DNA from 3 places in the Anaerotruncus sp. 80 genome. Region 1 is predicted to be linked to each of the others. Evidence: predicted binding sites of a transcription regulator. Region 1 holds the regulator's gene; each other region holds the start of a gene.
The links. The regulator HrcA, encoded in region 1, represses chaperone genes, less so after heat shock. The targets are predictions, from matches to a motif close to TGTTAGCACTCNNNNNNNNNGAGTGCTAACA.
Positions count from the first base shown of each region.

Region 1 (11,095 bases):
ATTCCTGTGCTGGTGTGCGTCAACATGATGGATCTTGTCAGAAAGAACGGAGATAAGGTTGACCTTGACAAGCTTAGCAAAGAACTGGGCTGCCAGGTTCTTCCAATCAGCGCCTTGAAAGGGGAAGGCTGCATCGAGGCAGCAGAAAAAGCGCTGAAAATCGCAGAGAAACATAAGACAGTAGATATGCCTCACGTATTTACTGGAAGCGTGGAACATGCCATTGCGCATATTGAAGAATCCATCTCACTGATGGTCGATCAAAATTTCCTGCGCTGGTATGCAATTAAAATCTTTGAGAGAGATGAAGATGTTTTAGATACGCTGAAAATAGATGCCGATTTATTAGAACATTTGGAAGAACATATCAAAGACTGCGAAACGGAACTGGACGATGAAGCGGAAAGCATCATCACCAATCAGAGATACGCCTATATCAGTAAAATCGTCAGCAGTGCAGTCGTAAAAAAAGAAAGACGCGAAAATCTGACTATTTCTGATAAAATTGACAGGATTGTTACCAATCGAATTCTAGCACTTCCAATTTTTATCGTGGTTATGTGGCTGGTATACTATATCGCCATGTCTACAGTCGGTGCTATGGCAACGGATTGGACCAACGATGTACTCTTTGGAGATATTGTACCACCTGCAGTTTCCGGATTCTTAGAAGGAATCGGCTGTGCAGACTGGCTGGTCGGCTTAATTGTAGATGGCGTCGTTGCCGGTGTAGGCGCAGTGCTCGGATTTGTACCGCAAATGTTAGTGCTGTTCATTCTGCTGGCATTCCTGGAAAGCTGCGGCTACATGGCAAGAATTGCCTTCATTATGGATCGAATTTTCCGCAGGTTCGGACTTTCTGGAAAATCTTTTATTCCGATGCTGGTCGGTGTTGGCTGTGGTGTGCCGGGCGTTATGGCTTCAAGAACCATCGAAAGCGACCGGGACAGAAAAATGACTGTTATGACGACAACCTTTATTCCGTGCGGCGCAAAGATGCCGATTGTAGCGCTCATTGCAGGCGCGCTCTTTGATGGAGATGCATGGGTGGCAACAAGTGCGTACTTTGTAGGTGTTGCCGCTATCGTAATTTCAGGAATCATCCTGAAGAAGACAAAGATGTTTGCGGGAGAACCTGCACCGTTTGTGATGGAACTTCCGGCATATCATATGCCGACCATCGGTACACTTCTTAGAAGAATGTGGGAAAGAGGCTGGTCTTTTATTAAAAGAGCTGGTACAATTATCTTATTATCCACAATCGTAATCTGGTTCCTGTCCAACTTCAGTGTACAGGGCGGATTCCATATGATTTCCGACGTATTGGAACAGGATACGACACTGCTTGCAAATCTGGGGACACTTCTTGCATGGATTTTCGTTCCACTGGGATTCGGAAGCTGGAAAGCGACCGTTGCGGCTATTACCGGTCTTGTAGCGAAGGAAAACGTAGTTGGTACATTCGGCGTACTTTATGGATTTGCAGAAGTTGCTGAAGATGGTGCAGAATACTGGAGTGCATTGTCCGCAGACTTTACCGCAGCAGCAGCTTACGCATTCTTAGTATTCAATCTGCTCTGCGCTCCATGCTTTGCGGCAATGGGTGCAATTAAGAGAGAAATGAACAACACCAAGTGGTTCTGGTTTGCAATCGGTTATCAGACAATCCTTGCTTATCTGGTATCTATGTGTGTATATCAGTTCTGGACAGCTTTCGCCGGCGGCGGATTCGGAATCGGAACAGTCGCAGCAATTGTAGCGGCAGCGTTCATCATTTATATGTTGGTTCGTCCGGCTTCTCAGAGCACTGAAAGTATTAAAAAAGTTGCGTATAAGAATAATAAAGCGGCATAAAAAATATGGAGGGGTGATAGCATGAATGCAGCAACGATTGGCGTATTACTCATTGTAGTAATACTGGCAGGGCTTGCGCTTTGGTCGATTATCAAGAGCAAGAAAAATGGCGGCGGCTGTGCAGGCTGCGATGGCTGCGGCGGTGGCTGCAGTCACTGCAATGTTGAAAAGGGAAATTGAAGAGAACATGAAAGAAAAGGACGGTGCGCCAAATGACGTACCGTCCCTTTGATATTGTACTAGATAATCTCTGCGATTTCTTCAAAACTCTTTTTCTTTAGTATAGGAAGTTTGTAGTTAGGATCAGGTTTACCCACGACAAGAACCATAACCGGAGTTTCCCCTTCCGGACGCCCGAGAAGGGTGCGAAGGAAGGTTGGCGGTGCCGGTGTATAGGTCAGACTGGCAAGACCGGCGTTTCGCAGCGCATTGATCAGAAAACCGATGGAAATACCGATGGATTCGTTGACATAATAATTCTGATCTTTGGTACCGTCTTCCAATGTTTTGTACCATTCCTTGAAGATAACGATGAGACAAGGTGCTTGTGTAAGGAAAGGCTTTTCCCAGTTGACGTCCAGCTTGTCAAGGTCAGCTTGCCATTCGGCAGTAATTTTGCTTTCGTAAAATTTCTTTTCGACTTTTTCGGCTTCTTCTCGAATTTTTGCTTTCATAGCCGGATCGGTTACGATACTAAAATGCCAAGGCTGCTTGTCTGCACCGTTAGGGGCAGTTCCCGCAGTTAAAACACAGTTTTTGATCACTTCCATGTCAATGGGATCTGGCAGGAATTCTCTGTATGTACGGCGCTTGCGGGATTCTTCCAAAAGTTTTTTCGATTTCTCTTTCATGAAAAAATACCTCTTGTAAAATAACTAAGAAAAGAATAGCACAGTTTTTTTGACAATGCAAGGTATAATTGTTATACTTGAACAAAAAATATTCATATATATTGTGGTTTATAAACATGAAACGCTGTTTCTCTGTACAGTGGAACAGTGCATGCATTCACCAAAAATACACAAAAACATCATAAAAAAATGTGAAAATCCTGTTGACATTAGGGTAGAATAGGACTATATTATATATAGTGATTAGCACTCGAAAGAAGTGAGTGCTAATAAGGAGAAGCGTTATGGAATTAACAGATAGAAAATTGAAGATTTTACAGGCCATTATCAGTGACTATGTCAGATCAGCAGAGCCTGTGGGTTCCAGAACCCTCTCGAAGAGATTTGATCTAGGTATCAGTCCAGCCACAATCAGAAATGAAATGAGTGACCTGGAGGAGATGGGATATCTGACCCATCCGCATACTTCGGCTGGTAGAGTTCCTTCTGATAAGGCGTACAGATTATATGTGAATAAGCTGATGGAGAAACGTGAGCTGAGCCCGATTGAGAAAAATCTCATTGCAGAAAAACTCAGGGCAGATGTCAGCGAATTTGATGAGACTATCAAGCACGCTGCCAGAATCCTTTCAGAGATTACCAATCTGACTTCTTTTGCGATGACGCCGACCAAAAATGAGGATACCCTGAAGTTCATCAACCTATTGCCGGTGGATGAGACTACAGTGGTTTTGATGATCGTGTCAGAGAGTGGAAAGATTTCTAATACAGCCCTAAGAATGCGGGTACCATATACCGAAGAAGGACTGCAGATTCTGGCAAAGAATATGACCTATAATTTTAACGGCAAGAAGATTACAGATGTTCTGAAAGAACACATTATCGCAAGTTTTGAGTCTGACATAGAGGCGATGAGCAAGCTGGCTGAGAATATCATGCCAAACTTTATGAAGACATTGGAAGATATGCTCAATGTGAATCTCTATATGGATGGACTTACTAATATATTCGACATTCCGGAATATAACGATCTGGAAAGGGCAAAGAGCTTTCTTTCGCTTCTGGATAAGAAAGAAGACTTTGCGAAGAAGTTAATGGAGAGAGAAGATGGTATCATCGTTACCATTGGAGATGAAAATGCTGATGATTTGATGAATGATTGTTCCATGATTACGGCAACCTATCATGTAGATGGCAAGATGGTCGGCAAGATTGGCGTTATCGGACCGACTCGTATGAAGTATGGAGAAATTACTTCTATCATCGAGTATCTGACTGACAATCTCAGCAGCACATTTCAACTAGAAGGCGGTGAAGACGAAGAGTGAGTGAGGAGACTAAGGTGAACCAGGAAGAATTAAAAGAAGAACTGAACCAAGAAGAAGCAGTAGAAATGGAAGAAAAAGAAATTCCGGAAGATGATAATGCTGAGGAATCCTGCGAAGAGCAGACTGAAACCAAAGAAGAGACATCTGAGGAAGACGAGGCGCTGAATACCAAATATCTTAGATTGATGGCAGACTTTCAGAACTATAAGAGACGGGCAGAAAAAGAGAAAGGCGATATTTATGCCTATGCCAATGAGAAAATTATTGTAGAACTTTTGACCGTCATGGATAATTTTGAAAGAGCGCTGCAGCACGAATCCGCAGACGAAAGCTTTGCAGAAGGCATGAAAATGATTTTCAAACAGCTGACTGACGTATTAGAAAAAGCCGGTCTGGAAGAGATCAAGGCACAGGGCGAGGATTTCGATCCGAACTTCCACAATGCTGTCATGACTGAAGACAATGCAGAGTATGAAAGCGGCAAAGTGACAGAAGTGCTTCAAAAGGGATATTTGCTTAATAAGAAGGTTATTAGACCTTCGATGGTTAAAGTCAATAATTAACTTGTCAAATTGTCCCACAGCGTTGTTGCTCTTGATGTTTCGCTTCTCACGTACCAGGAGTACGCTCCGAGGCTCAACATCTTCGGCGCCTAGCTGTGAAACAATTTTACGGCGTTAATTAAAAGGAACGGCTTTAACGAAACTAATGTAAAAAAAGAAAATTTATTATAATCCAAAAGGAGGAATTTTAAATGGCTAAAGTAATCGGTATAGATTTAGGAACAACAAACAGTTGCGTATCCGTGCTGGAAGGTGGCGATCCTGTCGTAATCGCAAATGCAGAGGGTAACAGAACTACACCATCTGTAGTGGGTTTTGCAAAGAATGGTGAAAGACTGGTAGGTGAAACTGCAAAGAGACAGGCAGTAACCAACCCGGACAGAACCATTGCGTCCATCAAGAGACACATGGGTGAAGACTACACTGTAGAAATCGACGGCAAGAAATATACGCCGCAGGATATTTCTGCAATGATCCTTTCCAAGCTGAAGGCGGATGCAGAGGCTTATTTAGGTGAAAAAGTAACAGAGGCAGTTATCACTGTTCCTGCTTACTTCTCCGATGCCCAGAAGCAGGCAACTAAGGATGCAGGTAAAATTGCAGGTCTGGAAGTAAAGAGAATCATCAACGAGCCGACTGCTGCATCTTTGGCATATGGTCTTGACAAGGAAGAAGGGTCTCACAAGATTCTGGTATATGACCTGGGCGGTGGTACTTTCGACGTATCTATTCTGGAACTGGGCGACGGCGTATTTGAAGTACTGGCAACCAACGGTGATACCCACCTGGGCGGTGACGACTTTGACAATGCAGTGATGAACTTCCTGGCTGACAGCTTTGCGAAGGAAAACGGTGTAGATCTTCGTGCAGACAAGATGGCACTGCAGAGACTGAAAGAGGCAGCTGAAAAAGCGAAGAAAGAATTATCCAGTGCACAGACCACTAACATCAATCTGCCGTTTATTACAGTAACCGCAGACGGTCCGCTGCACATGAATATGGATCTGACCAGAGCGAAATTTGACCAGCTGACTGCTGATTTAGTAAAGAAATCAATCGAGCCAATGAAGAAAGCTATGGCAGACGCAGGTGTTACCAATGCTGACCTGGCAAAGGTTATCTTAGTCGGCGGTTCCACCAGAATTCCGGCAGTACAGGAAGCTGTTAAGAATGTAACCGGAAAAGATCCGTTTAAGGGTATCAATCCTGACGAATGTGTATCTATCGGTGCTGCTATTCAGGCTGGCGTATTAACCGGCGAAGTTAACGATGTACTGCTTCTGGATGTTACACCGCTGTCTCTGTCCATTGAAACACTAGGCGGCGTAGCTACTAAGCTGATTGAAAGAAATACAACGATTCCAACTAAGAAGAGTCAGATTTTTTCCACAGCTGCTGACAATCAGACTGCTGTAGATATTCACGTAATGCAGGGTGAACGCGAAATGGCTTCCGGCAACATTACACTGGGTCGTTTCCAGCTGACCGGCATTGCACCGGCTCCTCGCGGTATTCCGCAGATTGAGGTTACCTTCGACATCGACGCAAACGGTATCGTAAATGTTAGCGCAAAAGACTTGGGTACCGGCAAAATGCAGAACATTACTATCACTTCTTCCACCAATCTGTCTGAAGATGAAATCAACCAGAAGGTAAAAGAAGCAGAACAGTACGCAGAAGAGGACAAGAAGAGAAAAGCTGAAATCGAAGAAAGAAACAAGGCTGAAAATCTGGTATACGAAACAGAAAAGGCGCTGGGTGAATTAGAAGGCAAGATTTCTGATGATGAAAAGAAATCTGTAGAAGACGCAAAGGAAGACCTGAAGAAAGCATTAGAAGCAAACAATCCGGATGATATTAAGGCAAAGACTGAAGCTTTAACTGAAAAGTTCCATGCAATTTCCACCAAGCTTTACGAGCAGGCTGCGCAGGCACAGCAGGCGGCAGGCGGAGCAGGTTTTGATCCGAATATGGCTGGCGGATTTAATCCGAATGCAGGCGCAGATAGCGCAGCAGGTCCTGCAGGGGATAATGTTGTGGATGCAGATTACGAGGTTGTGGACGACGACAAATAAAATGCTTGCTAAAATCGCTTGTGGCGTTGTTGAAGCCCTAGCCCGATTTGCATGAGCAAATCGATGGTTGGCAAACCTGTGCACTACGAAAATTTTTCGACGTGAAAACAACTAGCTGCTAAATGAAATTTATGAATTTGCTCACGGCGGAGGGACTCCGTCGCGGGCAAATTTCTGCGTTATTGTAAATTAAGTAATGGAAGGTGAAAGTAATGGCAGAAAAACGAGATTATTATGAGGTCCTGGGGCTACAAAAGGGTGCCAGTGACGATGAAATAAAGAAGGCCTTCCGAAAGATGGCGATGAAGTATCATCCTGACAGAAATCCGGGTGATAAGGAGGCCGAAGAAAAATTCAAAGAAGTCAATGAGGCGTATGGTGTATTATCGGATGCTGATAAGAAGAGTAAATATGATCGCTTCGGTCATGCCGGTGTGGATCCAAATGCCGGTTTTGGCGGAGGTGGCTTTGGCGGCTTCGGCGGAAGTGGTGGCTTTGATGATATCTTTGATATTTTCGGCAATATGTTCGGTGGCGGAGGCGGCTTTGGCGGCGGCAGTGCCAGAAGGAACGGACCGAAAAAAGGTCGGGATCTGCAAAAGGCGATTACGATTGAATTTGAAGAAGCTGCTTTCGGAACAAAGAAAGAGATTAGTATTAATAAATATGTAAAGTGCAGCACCTGCAACGGCGAAGGAAATGCGCCCGGAACCGAGAAGAAAACTTGTGCAAACTGCGGCGGAACAGGTCAGGTTCATACCGTGCAGAGAACGCCGTTTGGGCAGTTTCAGAGCACAGGTCCGTGTCCTGAGTGCGGCGGTAAAGGTACTGTGATTGAGACACCGTGTCCTGACTGCAGCGGTAGCGGTAGAGTTCGCAAGACCATTAAAATCAACGTGGATATTCCTGCCGGCGTGGACAACGACAGCGTAATTCCAATCAGAGGGCAGGGTGAACCGGGAGAAAACGGCGGACCAAACGGAGACCTCTACGTTGTAATTACTGTAAAACCGCACAAGGTTTTCAGACGTGAACGTGACAATTTATACTTAGATATTCCAATCACATTTAATCAGGCGGCGCTAGGCGATGAAATCACCGTGCCAACTCTGGACGGCAAGGTTTCCTACAAAGTGCCTGCCGGAACACAGCCCAACACAGTATTCCGGTTAAAAGGCAAAGGGATGAAGAATGTACGCAGCGGCCGCATGGGTGACCTCTATGTGAAAGCAGTGCTGGAAGTTCCAACCAAGCTGAACGCAAAGCAGAAAAAGGTCATTGAGGATATGGGAAAAGCAGTAGACCATAAGTGCTATCAGAAAAAATCCAGCTTTGCGGAGAAGATGAAGGAACTGTTTAAATAGCAATTTTCGAGAGAAAAATAAGCGTGTATATGCTAAAAGCATATGCACGTTTTTTTGTAGATAAGAAAGTTAAGCTGGCATATTTCTTGCTTTTTTATTGATCAGAAACAAATGGAGGTACAGATATGTTTGATTTTCATTTTAGTATACCGACGGAAATCTATTTCGGAAAGGGATGTGAAGAGCGGGCTGGCGCTCTCATGGGCCAATATGCCAGCCGGGTACTGATGGTGTATGGAAGCGAGCGGATTTTTCAGATGGGGCTGGGTGAAAAACTGGTCTCATGGCTGGAAGAAGCGGGCTGCACTGTATTTCGATTAGGCGGAGTGAAGCCTAATGCGAGCACAGACTATATTCGCAGCGCGATAGAGCTGGTTCGCAGGAAACAGATTGACGGCATTTTGGCCATTGGCGGCGGCAGCGTCATGGATTCAGCGAAAGCCATTTCCGCAGGCGCTTATTTTGAGGGAGACATCGTGGAATTGTATTCGGATCCACAGGCTGAGCCGAGTCGATTCTTGCCTGTGGGTGCAGTGGTGACGATGCCGGCTACAGCCAGTGAATCCAATGAAATGTCGGTAATCAGTGACAGTATATCGGGAAAGAAAATTGCCCGGGCATTTGCCCAGTCAAAGCCTAAGTTCGCGTTACTTAATCCGGCGCTGACCCTTAGCATCAGCTGTTTTCAGACTGCCAGCGGAGGTTTCGACATCTTTGCGCACGCCTTTGAGCGGTATTTTGACTTAAACAGAAAGAGTAGTCTCTTGGATCGTATGACACTTGCGCTCATAAAAGAAGTGGTGGAAACTTTGCCTAAAGTGCTCAAAAATCCGGAAGACGAAGGGCTGCGCGCAGAACTCATGCTGGCGGCGACAGCAGCGCATAATGACATGCTTGGCCCGGGCGGTGATTTTGCCTGCCATGAAATGAGTCACCAGATCACAGAGACCTTCGGCGTGGCGCATGGCGCTGCTCTGGCCATACTAATTCCGGCTTGGTGCGAATCTGTCAGTCATCGCGCGCCACAACGCTTTTGTGAATTTTTCCGGGAAATCTTTGGCGTTGAGGGAACCTGCGAACAAGAGATTATCCAAAATGGAATTGCTGCCTTAGAGCGTTTTATTGCGGAGATTGGCCTTTCTCAAAGACTGGAAATAGAGGAAAGAGATTTTGCTAAGTTGGCTGAACAGACGCTGAATGGAAGACCGTTTATCGGATGGGGCCTGGCAGGGCTTTCTGCCGCAGATATAGAAAAAATTTATAGAAAATGCCTGGTATGTGTTGCATAAGCGCAACAGGTTTGCGAGTACACGCAACAAGATTTGTTATTTTCATAACAATTCCTTGCAAAAATCACATTTTTTCTTTGGCACAGTTTTTGCTCTAGTTAGAAATGTAATTATAAATTATGTCGGAATTTTTAAGGAGGAGAAAAATGAGTAAAGCGAAATCACTGGTTGCTCTTGCAAAAGGCGATGATATTCAGGCAAATGTAACAAAGGTATTTGACCTGATGGGCGGTGTTACCAATGTCATTCGCAAAGGGACTACTGTGGTTCTAAAACCAAACGCAGGACATGCGGAACCACCAGAAACTTCTGTATGTACCAATCCGGAGGTAGTAAGGGCGGTTATTCGCGAGGTAAAAAAGGCAGAACCGAAGAGAATTATCGTAGCGGAAGCTGCTGCAATTGGATGTGATACGATGGAATGCTTTAAGGTCAGCGGCATTCAGGCTGTTGCTGAAGAGGAAGGCGTTGAACTGATGGATATCAAACGCGACAAGGATTTGGTAAAGGTCGCAGTTCGCGGATTCCGCTCTAATATCGATTCCGTAAAGCTGCCTAGATTCCTGCTGGAAGCGGATCATCTAATCAACCTGCCGATTCTGAAGGCACATGCTTCCATGGTATTCTCCGGCGCGCTGAAGAATATCAAGGGAGTGGTACAGGACAAAGTACATATGGATATGCACAAGCAGAACTTGACGATGGCGATGATGGACGTGTGGTCCGTATGCCGCGCTGATATCAATATTATGGATGCGCACCGTGCAGCGTCTGGGTACAGCCCGCATATGCCGGTTCCAATTGAATCTCATATGATTTTGGGCTCTAAAGATCCGGTTGCCATCGACCGTGTTGCTTGTGAAGTGACCGGTATCGATACGACAGCCGTAGATTATTTCAAAGTAGCAGAAGAAACCGGTTTAGGAAACTATGCCATGGATCAGATTGAAGTCGTGGGCAATACCATCGAAGAGTCCTTCATGAAGATGTGGATTCCGTATATCGGAGATATGAGCACCAGATGGCCGGAATACGATGTAAGATGCAAAGGCGGATGCTCCAGCTGTCAGGCGCTGCTTGCCATTAATATGGAAGAACTCAAGGCGGTAAACGCTTACGATGAGAATGCCGGAATGACTGTTGTAATCGGCGGACTCAACGAAATTCCGGAAGACATTCCAGATGAAAAGATTGTACTTCATGGAAACTGCACCAAGAAATATCTGAAACAGCATCCTGGCGCATATCATATCCTGGGATGTCCTCCGAATGAACCGGCTCTGTATTTGACCATTCAGAGGCATGAAACAATTGATGGAACAGGTGATCAGGAGGATGAAATCATTCGTCCGTGCATGGCAAGAGATGCACAGGTATGGCACGATTACGTTTTCGCTAAATTTGAAGAATACAAAAAAGAAAATCCGGAGGCAAAATAATGGACGGTTATATCAGAGTAAAAGCTGGGAAGGAATTTTGGGATATTCTGAATCTCATTTTTACCGATGAATTCATGCAGAAACATACCAACTTTGAGAACTTTGAGTACTTCCGTTATTCCAGCGCGGTAATGTGCAGTTGGAGCGGGGAATATATGATTTATCCGGAAACTGTCTTCAATAATTTTGTGGTCGAAAGCACTGTTTTCAAGACTTGGGACGAGATGGTCATGAAAGCGGCGGACGAAAAATTTGAGAAGAAAATAAGCTAAAACTAAAATGATAAAGAGGAGATATAGATATGGCTGACAACAAACAAAAGCTCCAGTCTG
Region 1 covers NZ_QWES01000001.1:129,587-140,681, reverse strand. The annotation lists gene feoB (ferrous iron transport protein B) at 1-1,854, shown strand, start outside; gene D1155_RS00630 (FeoB-associated Cys-rich membrane protein) at 1,876-2,034, shown strand; gene D1155_RS00625 (nitroreductase family protein) at 2,094-2,705, opposite strand; gene hrcA (heat-inducible transcriptional repressor HrcA) at 2,990-4,033, shown strand; gene grpE (nucleotide exchange factor GrpE) at 4,048-4,596, shown strand; gene dnaK (molecular chaperone DnaK) at 4,788-6,671, shown strand; gene dnaJ (molecular chaperone DnaJ) at 6,884-8,035, shown strand; gene D1155_RS00600 (iron-containing alcohol dehydrogenase) at 8,161-9,324, shown strand; gene D1155_RS00595 (DUF362 domain-containing protein) at 9,471-10,763, shown strand; gene D1155_RS00590 (hypothetical protein) at 10,763-11,035, shown strand; gene D1155_RS00585 (MFS transporter) at 11,065-11,095, shown strand, end outside.

Region 2 (11,095 bases), on a different contig from region 1:
CCAGCTTGCAGTCTCTCAATATTTTGAGGAGGAGCTGGAAAATATCAAACGTTTTCAGGTATTTGATGTAGCAGGCCACATGGATTTTGTACTGCGCTACGGTCCCGGTGCACTGGAACAGTTCACTTATGCTAAATATGCAGATATTCTAGATGCGATTTTGAAAGAACTCATCGAAACAGGGCGGGGCATTGAGTGCAACACTTCTAAGTTTGTTGCAAAGAACATGACCAATCCACACCGTGATATTATAAAGCGGTATGCAGAACTGGGTGGTGAAATTATCACCTTTGGTTCTGACTCTCATGTATCTTCCCGCTTAGGCGAGGGCTTTTGTGAGGTCGCAGAGATGGTGAAGGCTTGCGGCATTGATTACTATGCGGTGTTCCGCCAGCATAAACCTTCGTTCTATAAAATTTAAAAAGTAATAAAGAACCCGGATATGTAGGTCATATGCGGGTTCTTTTGCAGTTAAAAGGAAAATCGGTTATTTTGTTATTAGTTTACAGATGTCTTCACCTAGTTTCATCGGGTCTTCTACAGTGAGACCGGAGATCAGGACTGCCTGGCTGTAGAGCAGGTTTGCATAAGTTGCGACGAGATCTTTGCCGTCGTCTCCTTTTGCATAGGTTTCTTTCAGCGTTTCCATTACCGGATGGTTTGGATTGATTTCTAAAATGCGCTCTGCCTTTACATTCTGGTCTGTCGGCATAGCGTTGAGCACCTTTTCCATTTCCAGTGAAAGTCCGCCTTTAGTAGTCAGGCATACTGCGGAGTTTTTCAGGCGAGGGGACAGCTTTACTTCGGTGACCTTGCCTGCCAGGGTTTCTGTCAGGAATGCGAGAAGGTCTTTGCTTTCTTCTTCTGCTTTTTTCATTTCTTCCTGCTGGGCTTCTGATTCCTCAAAAGAAAGGTCTTCTGCGGAAACGGACTTAAACGGTTTTTCCTTGTAAGTTCCCATCATCTGCAGAACAAATTCATCGATTTCATCGGTCAGGTAAAGGATTTCATAGCCTTTATCCTTGATAAATTCAGTCTGCGGCAGCATGTCGATTTTTTCTACAGATTCACCTGATGCATAGTAGATTGCGTTCTGCGCTTCTCCCATTTTGGCAAGATATTCGTCTAGGGAAATCATTTTCTTTTCCATGGACGAGTAGAAAAGGACTAAGTCGGAAAGTACATCTTTGTGCATTCCAAAGTCGTCGTAAATGCCGTATTTTAACTGTCTGCCGAAGTGATTGAAGAACTGCTCGTAGCCTTCGCGGTCGTTCTTCATAAAGTCTGCCAGTTCTTTTTTGATTTTCTTTTCCAGGTTCTTTGCAATGTTGCGAAGCTGTCTGTCGTGCTGCAATGTTTCCCGGGAAATATTCAGTGTTAAATCCTGAGAATCTACGAGCCCCTTTACAAAGTTGAAATAATCTGGCAGCAGTTCTTTGCATTTATCCATAATCATCACGCTGCTGGAGTAAAGCTGCAGACCTTTTTCGTAGTCCTTAGTATAGTAGTCGTATGGTGTGTGTCCCGGAATAAACAGAAGGGCAGTGTAGCTGGAAACGCCTTCTACACTGGTTCTGATGACACGACAAGGATCCTGGTAATCGCCGAATTTACTCTTGTAATATTCGTTGTAATCTTCGGCTTTAACTTGGCTTTTGGCGCGCTTCCAGATTGGTTCCATGGTGTTTAGCGTATCCAGCTCCATGTAGCTTTCCATTTCCGGCATTTCGCCTTCTTTGGTTTCAGCATCTTCCTTTGGACGGCGCTTTTCGACCATCATCTGAATCGGGTAGCGAATGTAGTCGGAGTATTTTTTGATTAAATTGCGAATGGTATACTCTTCCAGGAATGTGGTATAGTTTTCGCCTTCGGTATCCTCTTTGATATGAAGTACGATTTCGGTACCTGGGCTTGTTTTTTCCGCTGGTTTGATGGTGTAACCATCTGCACCCTGGGATTTCCAGACATTAGCTTCCTCGCTGCCGTAGGCTTTAGATGTGACAGTAACTTCGTCAGCCACCATAAATGCGGAATAAAAGCCAACGCCGAATTGTCCGATGATGTCAATCGGGTTTGTATCTTCAGATTTCTTTTCTTCAGCATGTTCTTCCTTAAAGGCAAGGCTGCCGCTCTTTGCGATGGTACCAAGGTTTGCTTCCATTTCAGCGGCGCTCATACCGATGCCGTTATCGCTGATGGAAAGGGTGCGGTTTTCCTTGTCTGCTGTGATGTCAATGTGAAAATCGGAACGCTTGATGCCGGTGTCGCCGGACTGCAGACTTTGGTAATACAGCTTATCCAGTGCGTCACTGGCATTGCTGATAAGTTCTCTTAAAAAAATCTCTTTATGGGTATAGATTGAGTTAATCATTAAATCCAAGAGTTTCTTGGACTCTGCTTTGAATTGTTTCTTAGCCATTGTCTCTCCTCCATAGTCTTCTACTTTGTGTTGTTAGCACTCGATAATAATGAGTGCTAAAACTCATATAATATAATGTACCACTTCTGGCAAAAAAGTCAAGAGGGATTCGAAAAGAAGTCAAAAATGAAAATCTAGTGGCCGTTTTGCAGCTCTTTACTGAGAATCAATAAATTATTCCAAAACATGTTCAAGCCCCTGTGCCATGATGGTAGCGACATGATCGTCAGCCAGTGAATAGTAGATGGTTTTTCCTTCTCGGCGGAATTTTACCAGGGCAGTCTGCTTGAGAACGCGCAGCTGATGAGAAATTGCGCTCTGGGTCATTGACAACGTATCTGCAATTTCCTGTACGCAGAGTTCCTGAGAGGATAAGATATACAAAATCCGGACTCTGGTAGGATCGCCAAAGACCTTAAATAGCTCTGCTAAGCTGTAAAGGGTTTCTTCCTCGATAGGGTGATCTGTTTTTTCAAAGTCCATGTTTCTTCCTCCGTATTTTTATGGATGGGAGGAAAGCAGCCTGAAGCGTTTCCTCCCGATAACATTATTTTTTGTATAGTGCTCTGATTGAGTTCAGTACGCACAGCATAGCCACGCCTGTGTCGGCAAATACAGCAAGCCACATGTTGGCAAAGCCGATAACACCTAGAACCATGACGGCTGCTTTGATTACAAGGGCAAAGATGATGTTTTGCTTTGCGATTGCGTTTGTTGCTCGTGCAATAGAAATAGCGCTTGGAATAGAGTTTACCTCTGTTTGCATAAATACTGCATCGGCAGCTTCAATTGCTGCATCGGCGCCGCTTCCCATAGCAGCACCTACATCAGCTCCGGCGAGAACAGGTGCATCGTTGATGCCGTCTCCGACAAACATAACGCTGCCTTTTTCTTCTCTCACTTTTGTCAGCATGGTCAATTTATCCTGCGGAAGCAGTTTTGCATATACCTGATCGATGCCTACTTGAGCTGCAACAGCTTCAGCGCTGTTTTTTCCATCGCCCGTCAGCATGACAGTGTGAAGTCCCATTGCCTTAAGACGGCTGATGGCGTCTTTTGCATCAGCTTTTATAGTATCTGCGATGATGAGGCGCCCTGCAAATTTTCCGTCGATGGCGACAAAGACTTCGGCGCCGCTTGCAGCCTCAGAAAGTGTCGGCATAGCAATTTGATATTTTTCCATTAGTTTTTGATTGCCGCAGAGGACAAGCCCTTCTTTCATTTGGGCGACGATACCGTATCCTGCGATTTCATTCCGCTTTTCTGGAACCGAAAGGGTGAGTCCTTTACCAGTGGCAGCGCTGACGATGCTGGTTGCGATCGGATGAGTAGAGTGCTGCTCACAACTTGCACAGATTGCAAGCAGTTCGTCCTCGCCATAAGTTCCGGCGGAGATGATTTTCTGCAGGAGGAAATTTCCTTCTGTAATCGTGCCAGTTTTGTCCATGACAACGGCCTTCAGCTTACCCAGGGCTTCTATGGAAAGTCCTCCTTTAAACAGGATGCCTTTCTTTGAGCCTGCACCGATGCCGGAGAAAAAGGCAAGGGGTACACTGAGTACTAGCGCACAAGGGCAGCTCATAACAAGGAAGGTAAGGGCAGTATAAACCCAGTAGTTCCAATTTCCTGTTGCCAGAGAAGGTACCACAGCAAGAAGAAGTGCAGCGATAACGACGCAAGGCGTATAGACTCTGGAGAATCTGGTAATAAAGCGGTCTAATTTCGGTTTACTTGCAGCAGCGTTTTCGACAGAATCTAAAATTTTGGAAACCATAGATTCGGAAAGGGGTTTTTCTACTCTGATTTGCAGTTGACCGGAAGTATTGAGGCAGCCGCTGGTTACAGCGGTGCCTGGTTTTGCGCTAACAGGAACAGGTTCTCCTGTGATTGGAGAGGTATCAATACGGCTTTCTCCATCTATGATGATGCCGTCCAGAGGGATTCTGTCTCCAGGACGGATAAGCAGGATGTCTCCGACTGCAGCTTGTTCTGCGGGGATTATTGCTACGGATGTTCCTTTTACTAAATTAACCACTTCGGGACGCATATCGATAGCATCCATGATCTGTACGCGGCTTTTCTCGACAGCTTTATGTTCAAAGTATTCGCCGATGCGGTAAAAGAGCATAACGCCTACCGCTTCTAAGTATTCAGCGATGATAAAGGCACCGATGGTAGCAATGCTCATCAGGAAGTTTTCATCAAAGATCTGTCCTTTTGTAATGTTTCTCAGGGCTTCTAAGATGATTTTTCCTCCCAGAATCAGGTAGGATATGACGGACAGTGCAATCATAATGCGGGGATCCAGCCCCATATGGTGGGTAATGACACCGCCTGCAAAGAGGAGGGCGCCTGCCAGAATCGTGCCGAGTTCCAGTTTGTCTTCTGAAATTTTTTTCTTTTTGGAATTGCTGCGGGCTTCTTTTGTATCTGCAACGCTGGATGGCTGTTTTGCCTGCATTGTAGCAGGATCTACGACTTTTACCTGAGATTCAATAGAACTGCAGATTCTGCGGATTTCTGGCAGCAGTGCATCACAGTCATCAGCAGCAATGCGAAGCTGTTTTGTCGCGTAGGTAATGGTTGCGTCTTTTACAGTCGGCAGCTGATTGATTTTGTCTTCCATCTTGGAAGCACAGTGGGCGCAGCCAAGATTTTCCAGTAGATAGATTTTTTTGTCTGCCTTAGCAAGAACAGCAGCGTCAACGTGGTGATGCTCATGCTCGTGGTGCTCATCGTGTTCGTGGTGGTCGTGCTCGCAATGGCAGTCGCAGTGTTCATGATGATGGTGCGAGTGTTCCTCATCTCCATCACCGCCGCTGTCATCTTCCTCACAGCAGTGCTCATGCTCATGGTGATCGTGGCCGCAACCGCAATCGCAGATTTCTTCTTGGTGTTCATGGTGATGCTCATGGCTATGACCGCCATCACAGTGTACACCGGCTTCGTGATGGTCGTGATGCGCATGACCGCAGCCACAGTGTTCATCGTGATGGTGAAGTAATGGCTGTAAAGAATTTCTTTTGTGAATTGCTTTCATTATAAAACCTCCTCTTTATCATTCAATTAACATGAATGAATGTTCATGTGTTTATTTAATCATATATCGTGGCTGTTGTCAAGAGGAAAAGGCAAATTTTAAATAAGTACACCATAGAAGCAGTGTAAAACGTCAAAGAAAAACTGGAAAAAGGAAAACTTTAACCTAAATTGCGATTTTTATTAAATGATGTATAAAAGATTTTTGGCAGAAATCTTTACTTTTGCGTTTTATGCAAGATACTGAGTAAAGCTTCAAATAAACTTACGCAAAATGCAAAGTATCAACAAGGCAGCAGGGATAATATCTGTAAGAATAACCGGTAAGTATGTTTTTTCAGATGGTTTTATACATTTTTTCAGCATTTTATAATTTTCGGTTAAGAATCGCACATCCACTTTATACACTTTTTCAAGAAATACCTGTTTTAAGTTAAAATCATTGCACGGGTAAGACAATTTTCAGGTGGATAATTTTTTCTTCATGCCCTTGCCATGTTACTCAACTATCAGTTGGTTGCGGCTTTAGATATGTCTGTGGTAAAATATAAAAAAGGAGGAAGAGGATGGACACCAGGACTTTAGATTATGAGAAAATCGGCGCATTTATTGCGCAGCGGAGGAAGGAAAAGCATTTGACCCAGCTGCAGCTGGCAGAACTTTTAGGGGTAACAGATCGGGCAGTTTCTAAGTGGGAGAGAGCAAAGAGTTTTCCCGATGTATCAATATTGCATTCTTTATGTGATGCTCTTTCGATTTCGGTAAATGAGCTCTTTGCAGGGGAACTGAGCACGCAAAGATGTTTTTGCGAACCAGAAGTCGGAGAGAGGATGCTTAAAGGGATTAGAAGTTATTTAAAAAAACAGAGAAAGAGAACAGTCGCAGCTTGGATGACTGTAGGTGTTCTGATGATTATAATTCTTTTTTCAGTAATTTTTTACTGGCAGAGTAAACAGCCAGTAAATTTTGCTGAAGGAGATTTTGTAATTCGTGAGATACAGGGAGTGCTTTCCGATGGCACGGTGTATACGCTTGCTACGGAAAGCGGGACTGAGGAAATAGCACAGAAGAGAATTAAGACGTTGCTGCAGAATATTGAAGGCATAGAGCGGCTTGATGCGAGGCAGCTTTATCAGGAATATTACATAGAAATAAAGGGGATTGGGATTTTTTATCAGAACGGATATTATGACGAAAAAAGTGCGTGTTATTATAGCTATGAACAGATTTGGTTTACTTATCTAGAAAATCTGGTGAGGAATTATGCAGAAGAAGAAAACTATATTTATAGAGGAAAGAAAGAGTTTGATTTTGGGGACAGATCTGTTACGCTGAACACAGAGGTGGTAGAAAAACCACAGGAACTGATTATAGATGAATTTTGTGATATGATCAAAGGGAATGAGGCAGGTAATAAATCGGCGCATGTGGAAAGTATTAAAATTTTGTCTATAGAAAATCTTTCTGATGATATACTGTTTTCTCATTCTGAGGTGGAAGCGATTCAAAAAGAAATTACATATCTCTCCTTGTATGATTATCGAGTATATGAAGTTGTTTCGGAATTTAAATATACTGAATCGCTCAAGGCTTTAGGACCGCAGATAAAAGAGGGTGTACGGCAGCAGCTTTTTCTCATTGGAGATAGAGGCGATGGCTATGAGATCTGTTATAAAACTTTTCCTTTCTTTCCTTGAATTTCGTGATAAAATAGAGTTGAAAGTAAATACTATTTTAGTCAGAGGTGTGACAAATGATTCAGGAATTAGGAGAACGGAAGTTGTACAACGAGTTTGAAAAGAAAGAGGCAGAGGCGGAAGATTGGGTCTTTGTCTTTGACGAGGATAGAATTTTAGTAAGGAAAGGTAGCAACGGCAGGCTGACAGTGCCTAGTGCTGCTTTTTTCGAAGGGGCTGATCTGCAGTACCTTTTCAGAATTGAAAAAGATGGTTACTTCTTAATGAAAAGCGACGGGGAATCTGTAATTCAACAACTTTTGAATGATGGATATTTTTGGGAATCCACAAGGAATTTGCGGGATTTGGAACATAAGGAACTGGCCTTCGCGGCATCTACTGCACATCATTTATATCAATGGTACAGAACCAGCAGATTTTGCGGGAGGTGCGGAAAGCGTCTGAAACCCGATGATAAAGAGCGGATGATGCGCTGTGCTTGCTGTGGAAATACAGTGTATCCGAGAATTGCGCCGGCAGTTATCGTAGGGGTAATCAATGGCGATAAGATACTCCTCACAAAGTACAATGGCAGAGCGTACAAGAAATATGCATTGATTGCTGGCTTTACAGAGATCGGCGAAACAGCGGAAGAAACGGTGAGTCGTGAAGTCATGGAAGAAGCTGGGCTTAAGGTAAAAGATATTACCTATTATAAGAGTCAGCCATGGGGAACGGATTGCAATTTGCTTTTGGGCTTTTTCTGCCATGTGGATGGAAACGACGAGATTACTATGGATTCTGAAGAACTTTCTGTTGCGGAATGGGTCAGCCGGGATGAGATGGATGTTAAGGACGATGGCATCAGTCTGACGAGAGAAATGATGCGCATTTTCAAGGAAGGAAAAGTAGAGTGATGTATGACATTATAATTATTGGAGCGGGACCTGCGGGGCTTACTGCCGCTATTTACGGACAACGTGCCGGAAAGAAAACTCTTCTGATTGATGCAAAAGGATTTGGAGGGCAGATATTAAACACGCCGGAGGTAGAAAATTACCCGGGGATCAAGAAAATTTCGGGGTTTGAACTGGCGACAAGTTTCTATGAACAGGCGACAGAGCAGGGCGCTGAGATTATCTATGAAGAAGTGGTTTCTGTTGAAACTTGTGAGAATGTAAAGCTCGTTGTGACAAAGAACGGCAGCTACGAGGCGAAAACAGTTATCCTCGCTGCTGGGGCGAAAAATCGTCCGCTGGGTCTTCCAGAAGAAGAAAGATTTGTGGGAAGCGGAGTTTCCTACTGTGCAACTTGTGATGGCGCTTTCTTCAGAGGGAAAAAAGTAGCGGTCATCGGCGGCGGAAATACAGCCCTGGAGGATGCGGAGGTTCTTTCTGATCTGGCAGAAGAAGTCTATCTGATTCACAGAAGAGGCACTTTTCGCGGAGAGCAGACTGTCGTAAAAAGACTGCTCACTAAGGATAATGTAGAGTTTTATCTGGATAGCGTTCCTGAAGCAATTATGGGAGAGGCGCTGGTGAATGGTCTTAAGATCCGTAATGTGAAAACAGAGGAAGTTACAACGCTGCAGGTGTCAGGCGTATTCGTCGCTATCGGACAGATGCCTGCAAATCAGGCGTTTTCAAAGGTAGTAGACCTGGATGAGAAAGGCTATATCATCGCTGGTGAAGACTGTCTTACAAAGACACCCGGCGTTTTTGCCTGCGGAGACTGCAGAACCAAGTCTGTTCGCCAGCTGGCTACAGCTACCGCCGATGGAGCCGTAGCAGCACTTGCAGCTGCAGCGCATGTGAATGGGTTGTAAAGGAAAATTTGTCTGCGGTAGAGTGATATGAATAGTAAGAGGAGAAAGCATGACAGAGAAGAAAAAATTTGTAGCATCATTTAGTACAGGCAAAGATAGCAGTTTAGCACTTTATAAAGCGATAGAAGCCGATATGGAGCCGCTGGGACTTTTAATTACTTATAATACAAACGCAGAGAAAGCTTGGTTTCACGGAGTGGGACGGGATGTGCTCGATAGACTTTCTGCGGCGCTGGAAATTCCAATCGATTTAATTTTGACGGACGGAACAGATTACGAGGAAAGGTTCGAGGAGAAACTGCGTGAGTGGAAAGGCAGGGGCGCTGAGTACTGTGTCTTTGGCGATATCGATTTAGAAGCACATCTTAAGTGGGACAAGGATCGATGTGAGGCAGCAGGCCTTACAGGATATTTTCCTCTCTGGCAGATGGATCGCAAAGAAGCGGTGAAGGAACTTTTGAAAGCGGGATTTACTGCAAGAATCACTACAGTAAATACAAAATATATGGGTGCAGAGTATCTGGGGAAAGCATTATCTTTGGAACTGCTTACACGTCTTGCAGCAGAAGGTGTTGATGTCTGTGGAGAGAATGGAGAATATCATACGCTGGTTACAGATGGTCCACTGTTTAAACAGACTTTTGATTATGAGTTTGGAAAAACGGTTTTTGACCATGGATATGCAAAGCTTATGGTGGAATAGATCGTGTGCGAAAGTTTAAGAAAAACTTCTGAGGAATTTTAAAATTCCTATTGACAAACCTCCAAGAAAATGGTAATCTATTCAAGCTGTTCATTGAATGGAAAGATAGGCAGTGCAGGAAAGATACCTGCCGGCAGAATGTTAAGTTGCGACATATTAAAAGCATAAAATACTAAAAAAGTTCTTGACATTCTCAGCTAGGTTTGATAATATATTTCTTGCAGTGATTTGAAGAAACTATGTGGCGGTGTAGCTTAGTTGGCTAGAGCGTCCGGTTCATACCCGGAAGGTCGGTGGTTCGACTCCACTCGCCGCTACCACTTTGGGCGTTTAGCTCAGCTGGGAGAGCATCTGCCTTACAAGCAGAGGGTCATAGGTTCGAGCCCTATAACGCCCACCATTTTTCAAATCACTGACGCTTGTATGCGAGCTGTGTAAGTGATAGTTCCTCAGCTAGCAAGCAAGTGGCTTACGGAGGTCGTTTACTGTATTTGTAGTGGCAGTACGGTAAATGAACCGGTAATGCGGCCTGGTAGTTCAGTTGGTTAGAATGCCAGCCTGTCACGCTGGAGGTCGACGGTTCGAGCCCGTTCCAGGTCGCCAATTTTTTTAAAGTATATTTTGCTGTGGATGATGCAAAAGCTGAGCATAAATTGACGGTGAATTGCATAATTTCAGCAGAGTAGTATATACTATATGGTGGGTATCGTCAAGTGGTTAAGACACAGGGTTGTGGCTCCTGTATACGTGGGTTCGAATCCCACTATCCACCCCATATCATTTTTATGATTATGGCGACATAGCCAAGTGGTAAGGCAGAGGTCTGCAAAACCTTTATTCCCCAGTTCAAATCTGGGTGTCGCCTCCAAATGTTGGGGTATCGCCAAGCGGTAAGGCAATGGATTCTGATTCCATCATGCGCAGGTTCGAATCCTGCTACCCTAGCCAATTTATTGAAAATGCTTGAGTCCAGCGACTTGAGCATTTTTTTTATTAGGAATAATAGGCAGTTCATTTTGCTAAGGTGAATTTGCTCAGTATAAATATAATAAATTTATAGAGGATTGATATATATATTTAGTAAATTTTCTTATAAGAATAGCTATATAGGTATTTTGAAGATATAAGTAATGGTTCCATTGATGACAGACTTCTGCGGATTGACTATCGTTATCCACAGGGACGTGAACGTTTTACCGGTGGCGAAGATATCACTGTTTACGGGGTAGTGGGTGGTTATAGAGAAAATGATCCATATGTGCAGTCGTTATGAGTTAAATAACTTCAAAATATAGACATATAAATATATTCTATGATATAATACAAGAAAAACCCAATACCGAGATTTATATTAGGAGGTAGAAGATGTATTGCAGTAAATGTGGAACTAAGGCAGATGATGATGCTTTGTTTTGTGCATCATGCGGAGCAAA
Region 2 covers NZ_QWES01000008.1:11,212-22,306, reverse strand. The annotation lists gene D1155_RS04395 (histidinol-phosphatase HisJ family protein) at 1-421, shown strand, start outside; gene htpG (molecular chaperone HtpG) at 488-2,419, opposite strand; gene D1155_RS04385 (metalloregulator ArsR/SmtB family transcription factor) at 2,594-2,902, opposite strand; gene D1155_RS04380 (heavy metal translocating P-type ATPase) at 2,967-5,459, opposite strand; gene D1155_RS04375 (helix-turn-helix domain-containing protein) at 6,025-7,155, shown strand; gene nudC (NAD(+) diphosphatase) at 7,212-8,051, shown strand; gene trxB (thioredoxin-disulfide reductase) at 8,051-8,959, shown strand; gene D1155_RS04360 (diphthine--ammonia ligase) at 9,009-9,662, shown strand; tRNA gene D1155_RS04355 (tRNA-Met) at 9,906-9,982, shown strand; tRNA gene D1155_RS04350 (tRNA-Val) at 9,987-10,062, shown strand; tRNA gene D1155_RS04345 (tRNA-Asp) at 10,189-10,265, shown strand; tRNA gene D1155_RS04340 (tRNA-His) at 10,362-10,437, shown strand; tRNA gene D1155_RS04335 (tRNA-Cys) at 10,456-10,530, shown strand; tRNA gene D1155_RS04330 (tRNA-Gln) at 10,536-10,610, shown strand; gene D1155_RS04325 (zinc ribbon domain-containing protein) at 11,028-11,095, shown strand, end outside.
Region 2: a site for HrcA is predicted at 2,451-2,481, ahead of htpG (molecular chaperone HtpG). Genes of this name have one in related genera too.

Region 3 (11,095 bases), on a different contig from region 1:
TCCTTGGACATCAGGAAGATGGAAAAAGCCGCATGGTAAAGACACCGTGGGATAAAGCGGAAATGCCTTTTGAACAGGCGGCAGAGAGGGGAACCGAGAAAGTCATCACCGACCATTCCACCGTCGGCATTATGGTAACCTGTGACGGCAGTTTTGGGGAAATTCCAAGGGAGGCTTACGAGGGGGCAGAAGAAAAGACTGTTTCTCAGCTGAAGGCGCTGGGAAAGCCTTTTGTCATTGTGCTGAACAGTGCGATACCGGCATCTAATGCATGTCAGAACCTGGCAAAAGAACTTTCGGAAAAATATGCAGCGCCGGTGATTGCGGCTGATTGTGCAGTAATGGATAGAAGTGTGCCGGAGCAGATTTTTGATGAGCTTTTGAAACAGTTTCCAGTCAGTGAAATCTTTATTGACTTGCCGGAATATATGGATGCGCTTTCTCAGAACCACTATATTAAGGCGGGGATTGTCAGGACTGTCTGTGAGTGGATGGATGGTATAGATACCATCAGCAGTGTGGAACAGACGGTACAAATGCTTTCTGCTAATGCCCATGTGAAGGAAGTGTCTGTTCAGCATTCTGAAATGGCTACGGGCAGAGTGTACATCGATGTCAAGCTGCAGGAAGGACTTTATTATCAGATTATGGAGGAACTGCTCGGTCAGCCGGTACGAAGCGACAGAGAACTGTTTATGCTCCTTTCTGAATACGCCGGTGCAAAGCGCGCCTACGACGATATGGCGCAGGCTCTTGAAAAAGTAAAATCCACCGGATATGGAATTGTTCATCCAAAACTGTCTCAGATGAATCTGGGAAAGCCGGAGGTCTTTAAACAGGGCAGCAAGTATGGCGTGCGACTGGTCGCTTCGGCACCTTGTCTGCACATGGTGAGAACCGATATCAGCACGGAGATTTCACCTATTGTGGGGACGGAACAGCAGTCTGCGGATTTGGCAAAATATCTGATGGAAAAGTTTGATGTAGCAGAGAATGCTGAAGGTGCTGAAAGCAGCGATATCTGGGATACCAATCTCTTCGGAAAATCCCTGCAGGAGCTGGTGGCAGAGCAGATGGAAGGTAAGCTGACCGCAATGCCGGAAAGCCTGCAGGTCAAGGTGCAGAGGTCACTACAGAAGATCAGCAACGAGGGGAAGGATTATTTTATCTGTATTATTTTATAAGTGTGGAGCGGAGGACTGCCAGGGCAGTCCTCTTTTTCTTATGTGACGGCAATATCATTAGCTTGCGGTGAAAAGAGCAGCGACAATCTGGACAGGGTGATGAAGCGTGCATTGGGAGTATATTGGGATAAAGGCCATATTTAGGATAACAGGACAAAATAAGATTAAACAGGAATATATCTGGTTAAAGGTGAAACTAGTTAAATATGATATAGTAAGTTATGCGGCTTACAGTATTTAAAAATAGTTCATATAATATGAATTTTAAATCAATTTTATTTATGGTATGAATATTGCAAAGTTCCTTATATAACAAATTTTTACATGAAGTAAGTTGTGGAAGAGAATAATAAAAAAACGAATCTTCTGGAGCAACCAAATTGATTTATGTGAAAGGAGCGAATATTGTATCAAGGTTAAACATAACTTTATACTAAAATAAGATGAGAAAATATGGGAAACTAATAGCTGGTTTTGTGTTGGTTATTACAGTACTGGGAATTACGCTGCATCATCGCAGCACGTTAAATGATATTTGGTCAGAAAGACTGACGGAGGAATCGGTGATTGCCGGTTATTTAGAGTTTTATCCAGCTTCTGGTAAAGAGGCTATTACCGCAGAAAAGGGAACTTTCATTATCAATAACAAATCCGACCTACAGATGCGTACAGGGGAATTCTACGCATTGCAGAAAAAAGTCTTAGGAAAATGGAGCGATGTAGAACCGTATTTGGATTTTGTAATGATAGCTTATGAAGTGCCAACTGGTGAATATAGTTTTACTGTGAGTTGGGGAAAAGATTATGGGAAATTACCCCATGGAACATATAGGATTATAAAGGATTGCAGTGTAACTCTGGATGCCGAATATCATAAAAGCGAAGATTTAGTTTTTGCATGTGAATTTAGGATTTGATTACAGGATATTACAAGCATATTTATAATAGAGGGATGGGATGATTTATCGAGTCGATAGACTATCCGAAAAAAGTATAAGCCCTATCGTAACGGCAGTAAAGTAGAAAATGGAAGAGCGAGATGTTAAAAATGAGTACCATATAAGTAAGCGTTGATGATGATTTAAAAGCAAAATCAGACATCTTATTTAAGGAACCCGGGACAGTACCGATAAGTCCATTTGAGCCATTAACAGAAGAACAAATTCTGCAGAAATTAGAACAGGCAAAAAGCTATGCTGAGGAGGGCATGGTAAAACCGTGGGACGAAGTCGTTACAGAGATGAGATGAAAATATGAATTATAAAGCCATATACATTCTTAAAGAAGCGCCTGTTGGCAGTGAGACTCGCTGCCAGCAGGCGTTTCTCTTATTACGACTATCAGCGAGCGACTTGAAAACGCCAATCTGACCGTATTGCAGCCAAAACGAGTTTTACGGTCATTTGCAAAAATCCTGTAACACCAAAAATGACCGTAAATCTATCGTTTTAATCGATTGCGGTCAGATTGCAGCTGCATGAATGAATTTGCGCAGGAAAAATCCATCTGACTGCAAGTAATTGGGAGATTTTTCTCACGATATTCTGTAAGAATCTGTAATATGCTGTAACATTATGAAAATCGAAATATGAATACACAGCATGCGCTGCAAATAAGCGCCGATTTTCTGACCGTATTTGTTCAAATCAGCTTTTTACGGTCAAAAAGGCTGTAACAGGATTTTTGACCGTATGATGTCAATTTTCGTTCTTTACGGTCAGATAGCCGATTTCCGGAATCGAAATTCACTTTCTGAGCAGATCCGGAGCAGAACTCAAGCAAATATTAAGCAAATCTCGAAACAGATTTCATTGGCTTGCCGCTGATTTATATGTGGAAAATCTTTCAGTGTTGTGATAAAATATAAAAATGGACAAATTATAGTATTAGGGGATTTAGAGATGACATATTTTATCAGTTTGTTTACAGACAGCAACTGGAGTGCTTTTATTTACAGTATCAACTTGATTATTGCGCTTACCATTATTTTTTTGGAGCGAAAAAATCCGGCGGCGTCACTGGCGTGGATTTTAGTCCTGTTCGTTCTGCCGATTTTCGGGATATTTCTTTATATGATGCTGTCGCAGAATATTTCCAGACACAAGATTTCCAGACTGTCTGAGCGAGAAATGCTGACGATGGGCGAGGAGATGCAAGGTCAGATTGCCGATATGGACAGCGGCGATTTTGTTTTTTCAAAGGAAGAAGCGGCAAGATGGAAGCATATGATAAAACTGAATCAGGTTTACGGCAACGCTTTTCTGACCCAAAACAATCAGGTGGAGCTTTTGGTAGACGGCAAGGAGATGTTCGAGAACCTGCTTCACGATATCAACTGCGCAACCAAAACGATCAACGTCATGTATTACATCATCAAGGATGATAAGGTAGGAAAGCGATTATTGGAAGCGCTGACAAAGAAAGCAAAAGAAGGGGTAGAGGTCAGGCTTCTGATGGATGCATTGGGAAGCCGATTTATCAACGACTGGAGGCTTTCAGAATTTCTGGAGGCTGGTGGGAAGACTGCCTATTTCTTCAAACCGAAGTTGAAATATCTTTATTTTGAGATGAATTACCGCAATCACCGAAAAATTGTTGTCATCGACAGTGAAATCGGTTATACCGGCGGCTTTAATATTGCAAAAGAGTATCTGGGGCAGAAGCGAAAGTTCGGCTACTGGAGAGATACGCACATCAGGCTGCAGGGCGGCGCTGTGCAGGATCTCAACGCTCGCTTTATCATGGACTGGCGTTTTGCGTCCAAAGAGCAGATGGAACTTGACGAAGCCTATCTGGGTGCGCCAAAGGATGCGGGGACAAGCCCTGTACAGATTGTTTCCAGCGGACCGGACTCTGTCAGAGAAGAAATTAAGCGTTCTATGATGAAGATGATTACCTACGCACAGAAGTCAGTTTATCTGCAAACGCCGTACTTTATTCCGGATCCCAGCATGCTGGAATCCCTCAAAATGGCAGCGCAGTCCGGCGTAGACGTACGAATTATGATACCGTGTATGCCTGACCATATGTTTGTCTACTGGGCGACTTACGCTTACTGCGGCGAACTTCTTCGCTCCGGGGCCAGGGTGTTTATTTATGATAACGGCTTTCTTCATGCTAAGACTCTGGTAGTGGATGGAGAGATTTCAACGGTTGGCTCTGCTAACTTCGACAGGCGAAGCTTTCGGCTTAACTTTGAATCCAACGCCTTTGTTTATGATAAAACATTTGGCGAAAAGATGGACAGGCAGTTTATGATTGATATGGAACATGGTCATGAATTGACACGAAAGGATTATAACAACAGAAAGACAGCAGTGAAATTCAAAGAAGCTATTTCCAGATTGCTGTCAGATATATTATGACGGGAGGATACCAATGAAATTTTATCTTGCGCTTTGGTTTGCAAAGCTCATTAACATCATCATCAACATTGTGGACAAGAGCCGCGGCTCCAACTTCTCCGGTGAAAAAGCCATGAAGATTGATCCTAAGATGGTGGCTCACTTTAAAGGAATTGATTATTCCAAGGTTCTGTTTATCACCGGTACCAACGGCAAATCGACGACCAACAATCTGATTACTCATATTTTCCGCTCAAATGGAAAGAAAGTGGTTGCTAATCTGGAGGGTGCAAACCTGATTTACGGTGTTGCGACTGCGCTTTCTAAGGCATCCAGCTTGACTGGCCGTATTAAGGCGGACTATATCATCTTTGAGACTGACGAACGTTATCTGCCGCTGATTCATAAGCAGCTTCCGGCACAGAATATTATGATTACCAATCTGCAGAAGGATCAGGTGCAGAGAAACGGCGATCCGGACTTTATCTACCGAAAAATTTTTGACGGGCTGCCTGACGGCATTCGCTTCTTTTTAAATAACGAGGAGCCGAGAACCCGCTCTTTTGGAGACAAATCTGAAAACATTGTAACTTACGGTGTTGATCGTCATAACGAGTCTTTCACCAAGGATGAGAGCTTTCCGACTATGGCTTGTCCTCGTTGCAGGCACAAAATCATCTTCGATTATTATAACAACGATGGCGTTGGCAAATTCCACTGCAGCCACTGCGGTCTATCTTCAGACGAAAGAGCAGACTACACCATTACCGATGTGGATTTTGCGGCGAGAAAGTTTAAGCTTGGTGATGTAACCTTTGATATGCCATACGATACACCTTATATGTGCTACAATTATGCCGGTGCGCTTGCAGTAGCCAAGGAACTTGGCAGCATAGAACCTGCTGATGCGGCAAAAGCCTTTGGCTCCTTCAAAAATGTGGGCGGTCGCTTTGAGATTTTGAAATATAAAGATAAAACCATTAAATACATGCGGATTAAGCAGGAAAATCCGGAAACTTTGCAGACCTGTATCAACGTCATGGCTGCAGACAAGGAAACGAAGATGGTGTGCCTTGGGTTGTGTCCTCTTATTGACCTGATTCCACACTATACCAACTCTTTCTACGCCTTTGACTGTGATTTGTCAGGTCTGGTAAAATCTGACGTTGAGAAATACTTCTGCTTTTCCGAAGCGGTTTGCTTTGATACTGCCAACAGATTGATTTACGAGGGAGTAGATCGGTCAAAGATTTCTATTGCAGAAACTGAAGCGGTAGAGACCATCTTTAAGGAAATTGAGGAGACAGAAACGAAGAATATTTACCTGATTACGTGGCTGCATACTTTTGAACACATGAAGAAGTACATCGATAAGGAGGGAAATTAAATGAAAGACTTAAAAATTGCGTGGCTTTTCCCGGATACGTTGTATCTTCACGGAGAGAGGGGAAATATTCTGGCGCTGCAGCAGATTGCAAAGCTGAAAGGTCTGGAAACTTCGATAGATCGTATTGATTTTGATACCGAGAATTTTAATCCGATGGATTATGATATCATCTTTTGCCCGCCGGGAGAAATCGTGTCTTTTCCAGTAGTACTGGAATATCTGAGGCCGCAGGCTGACGCTTTTAAGGCTTATATCGAAAGCGGCAAGGTGCTTTTGGCAACCGGAACGTCTATGGCGCTGTGGTGCAAAGAAGTGCAGAGAGCCGACGGCAGCAGTTTTGAGGGACTGGGGATTCTGGATGCAGTTGCGAAGGAAAATGATGCGGTATATGGTGACGATGTGTACTTTAGCTGTAAATATGGAAGCAAGGAAGTGGAAGTGCTGGGAAACCAGATTCAGATGGCGGATTTTATCTGCGATGTGCAGCCTGCCTTCGGTCAGCTGATTTATGGCTATGGAAACACTGGAAAGGATAGACAGGAAGGTTTTCTGCTAGAAAATGCAATTTTCACCAACACCCTGGGACCTATGCTTGTAACCAATCCGTGGCTTACAGAGGAAATTATTACTGTGGCAGCCGAAAAAGCAGGGCTTGCGTTAAACGACGAGGAACTGGATGTATCTTTGGAGCAGGAATCCTTTGCTGCAAAGAAGAGATATATTGAAGGAAAAGAAAGCAGATTAACAAACTGCAGATAGTGAAAGGAGAATCGATATGGCTTTTTTAGATAAGCTGACCGATGCCGCTGCTGCTATCGGTGATAAGGCAAACGATGCAATTGAAGTAACGAAGATTAAAACAAAGATTAATGGAGAAAAGAAAGAACTAGAAGTGGATTTTGCACAGCTGGGCAGAATTTATTATGACCTAATTAAAGCAGGGGCTGGCGCAGAGCAGGCTGCACTAGATCTCACTGCGGCGATTGATGCGAGACAAGAAGTGCTGATAGAACTGGAAGAAGAACTAAAAAAACTTTAATTTTATTTGCAAAAAAAAGTGTGAAACGAAAAAACGCTTTGGCAGGTACCCAAGATGGCTTGCCGAAGCGTTTTTGATTTGTCGATTATCTGGTGCTGGTATTGTCACAGCCGTTGCCGGTGTTATGGCAGCCGTTGTGAGAGCCGATGGAGATTTCGATGTTAATGCCACCGCTTGCGGAAAAGAGAATGATGCCTGCAGCAGCGCCAATCAGCGCAGCAGCAGAAACCAGCATAGCTTTCTCGGCAGGGGTATGTTCTTTCTGTAAAAACCTTTTCAGTCTGCATGTGCCTTCCATAATTGTATCCTCCCAGTTTGTTAGCTGATTTTATTCTACCATGAATGAGAAGAAAAGGCAACGTGCGCAACGCATACTTCTCTGCGAACTATATTTGTTGGGCGCAGTGTGGCCAGTGTGCATATATTTGAAAAAAATATCGATTTTATGCACGTTAACAAGGCATTAATGCAACAGAGGCGTACTACTTCTACAGTGAAAGATTTACGGCAGAGGAACGCAAAGCTCGGTTCCAATCATCAGATTGTATGGGTCGATGGATGGATTGGCTTGCATAATATCATCCAGCTTTGCGCCATGCATTTTTGCAATTAAGTACAGAGTGTCTCCAGCTTCTACCACGTGGGTAATCACTTTTGGCTTTGACGGTTCTTCCGGCTTTGGAAGTTGGGAAGGATCTCCCGGAATACAGAGTCTGGTTCCGATTTGCAGATTGTATGGATTGGTAATGTGATTAACCTTCATCAAAAGACTGACTGGCAGATCATATTTCTCTGCAATTGTGTACAGGGTATCACCTGCTGAGACAGTATAGACATCGATACATACAAGTGTATTACTCATAAAAAACCACCTTTCTTTTTTGACCGTTTATATTATAGTATTTTCAATTGCCCATAAATGTGATAAAATATTTAAAAATATATTGGGAAAGGAAAAAAGATTTGAAACGATTTTTACGCTCACCGGCGCTGGTGCTGCTCTTTGCACTGATTGTACTTAGAATTATTTCTAATCCATACGTAGATGCCGGAGAATGGATTATGGATAAACTTTTGATTTTGCCTGGCATTATTATAGGTTTATCTTTTCACGAATTTGCACACGGGATTGTATCTTATAAGCTAGGGGATCCAACTCCGAAGCTGCAGGGAAGATTAACCATAAACCCCGCGGCACATATTGATCCTTTTGGTTTTTTTGCGCTGCTAATCGCGGGATTTGGATGGGGTGTTCCTGTAGAAATTGATCCGCGCTATTATAAACACAGAAGGCGGGACGAAATGTTGGTGTCCTTTGCGGGAGTCGTGATGAATCTCTTCATTGCTATCGTCTTTTCGTTTGTACTGAAAGGCTTATTTATCATGAATCCACCTTGGCTCATGGGCACTTTCGGAGATGTTCTTTTAGACGTTTTGTTTTACATCATATCGGTCAATGTGGTGCTGATGGTATTTAATCTGCTGCCGGTGCCGCCGCTGGATGGGTTCGGCATTTTGACCGAGATTTTCGACCTGCGGAAATACAACTGGTATTATCAGGTTTACGACAAAGGATTTCTTATTCTGCTGGCGCTGATTATCTTTAACGTAACTGATGTTGTGCTGGTGCCTTGCGTCAACTTTGTATATCAGCTTCTGATGGATTTGATTATTTTTTAAAGATTTTGCGAAGTTATGAGCTGCCCGTGTATGCTAGATGGCTATGCGGGCATTCTTTGGTTTGAAGATTATTAGCACTCGTTGATGATGAGTGCTAAAAAGTTCTTTACTTTTTGAAAAAGTGGGTATAAAATAGAGACAGAGATTAAAAATAGTACAAATATAGTGATGTTTGAAGCGGGGGTGAAGCATATGAACATCGAAAAATTTACACAGAATGCACAGTCCGCCATTATGGACTGCCAAAATATTGCAATTTCAGAGGGCCATCAGGTACTGGAGGGTGAGCATTTGCATTTAGCGCTGCTAATGCAGAAGGACGGTCTGATTCCGAAGCTTTTGCAGTACATGGAGGTCAATCCTTCCTATATGATTGCTGAGCTTCAGGAAGCCATCGAGAAACTGCCGAAAGTTTCCGGAAATGCTGATAATATCTACGCTTCTAGAAGGCTGAATCAGGTTCTGATTTCTGCAGAGAAGGAAGCAGAGCAGTTTAAAGATGAATATGTCAGTGTTGAGCACTTGTACCTGGCGCTCCTTGCTGAGCGAGGCACACCATCTGCTAAGCTGTTTTCTAGGTATCAGATTACCAAGGAGAAATTTTTGGAGGCTCTTTCTAAAGTGAGAGGAAACCAGCGTATTACCAGCCAGAATCCTGAAGATAACTATGACGTGTTGAATAAGTATGGTCGTGATCTCGTGGAGATGGCAAGAGAGGGAAAACTGGACCCGGTTATTGGGCGTGACAGCGAAATCAGACACGCAATTCAGATCCTTTCCAGAAGAACTAAAAATAATCCGGTCTTGATTGGTGAGCCGGGGGTAGGCAAGACTGCCGTAGTAGAAGGGCTGGCACAGAGAATTTTAAACGGCGATGTGCCGGAGGGACTGAAAGACAAGACGATTTTTGCGCTTGATATGGGAGCCCTCATTGCCGGCGCCAAATTCAGAGGAGAGTTTGAGGAACGTCTGAAAGCCGTTCTCAACGAAATCGAAAAGTCCGATGGTAGAATTATTCTGTTCATTGATGAGATTCACAATATTGTAGGTGCAGGAAGAACAGAGGGCTCCATGGATGCAGGAAACCTGCTGAAACCAAAGCTTGCCAGAGGAGAACTTCACTGCATTGGCGCTACGACTCTTGATGAATATCGCAAGTATATCGAAAAGGACGCAGCACTTGAGCGACGTTTTCAGAAGGTTCTTGTGGATCAGCCGACAGTGGAGGATACCATTTCCATTCTCCGTGGTCTTAAGGAACGCTTTGAGATTCATCACGGCGTGCGCATTACAGACAGCGCTCTCATTGCCTGCGCAACTCTTTCTGACCGGTATATTTCCGATCGTTTTCTTCCAGATAAAGCCATTGACTTGATGGATGAGGCAGCTTCCAAAATCAGAACGGAAATCGACAGCTTGCCAACGGAACTTGATGAGATTTCCAGAAAAATCATGCAGCTGGAAATCGAAAAGCAAGCTCTTTCCAAGGAGACAGACCGCGGATCGGTGGCAAGGCTTTCCGCACTTGAAAAAGAGCTTTCCCAGCTTCGCGAGGAAAATGCCACGATGCGTGCCCAGTGGGAAAATGAGAAAAAAGCGATTACCCAGGTGAAGAGTACCAAGGAGCAGATAGAAGAAGTAAAGCACCAGATGGAAGAGGCGGAAAGAAACTACGACCTTGAAAAACTAGCGCAGCTGAAATACGGTACGCTGCCGGAGCTTTTGAAAAAGCTTGAAACTGATAAGCAGACTGCTGAAACGGCTGAGGAAAATCGCCTGCTGAAAGAAGAGGTCGGCGAGGAAGAAATTGCAGAAGTAGTTTCTGCATGGACTGGCATTCCTGTCGCCAAGCTGGTAGAGTCGGAGAAGGAAAAGCTGCTCAAATTGCCGGAAATTTTGCACCGCAGAGTCATCGGTCAGGAAGAAGGAGTTGTTTCTGTATCAGAATCCATTCTTCGCGCACGGGCAGGCTTAAAGGACGAAAACAGACCAATCGGATCCTTTATTTTCCTTGGACCTACTGGTGTTGGTAAAACTGAGCTTGCCAAGGCTTTGTCAGAGTCTCTCTTTGATTCGGAGAAGAATATGATTCGTATCGACATGTCCGAGTACATGGAAAAGCACGCAGTGTCCAGACTGGTCGGTGCGCCTCCGGGATATGTGGGCTACGATGAAGGCGGTCAGCTGACTGAAGCTGTTCGCCGCAAGCCATACAGCGTGGTTCTCTTCGATGAAATTGAAAAAGCGCACCCGGATGTATTCAACATTCTGCTGCAGCTTCTGGATGATGGAAGACTGACCGATAATCAGGGAAGAACAGTAGATTTCAAAAATACCATTATCATCATGACCTCCAACATCGGCAGCAGTCAGCTGATTGAAAACATCCAGCCTGACGGCTCGATTGATGAGAAAACCAAGGAAGATGTAGAAAACCAGCTGAAGAATTACTTCCGTCCGG
Region 3 covers NZ_QWES01000017.1:3,878-14,972, reverse strand. The annotation lists gene spoIVA (stage IV sporulation protein A) at 1-1,184, shown strand, start outside; gene D1155_RS09660 (immunoglobulin-like domain-containing protein) at 1,628-2,101, shown strand; gene cls (cardiolipin synthase) at 3,086-4,549, shown strand; gene D1155_RS09650 (MurT ligase domain-containing protein) at 4,563-5,915, shown strand; gene D1155_RS09645 (cobalamin biosynthesis protein CobQ) at 5,916-6,674, shown strand; gene D1155_RS09640 (hypothetical protein) at 6,691-6,954, shown strand; gene D1155_RS09635 (hypothetical protein) at 7,040-7,252, opposite strand; gene D1155_RS09630 (LysM domain-containing protein) at 7,457-7,816, opposite strand; gene D1155_RS09625 (site-2 protease family protein) at 7,918-8,634, shown strand; gene clpB (ATP-dependent chaperone ClpB) at 8,827-11,095, shown strand, end outside.
Region 3: a site for HrcA is predicted at 8,704-8,734, ahead of clpB (ATP-dependent chaperone ClpB). Genes of this name have one in related genera too.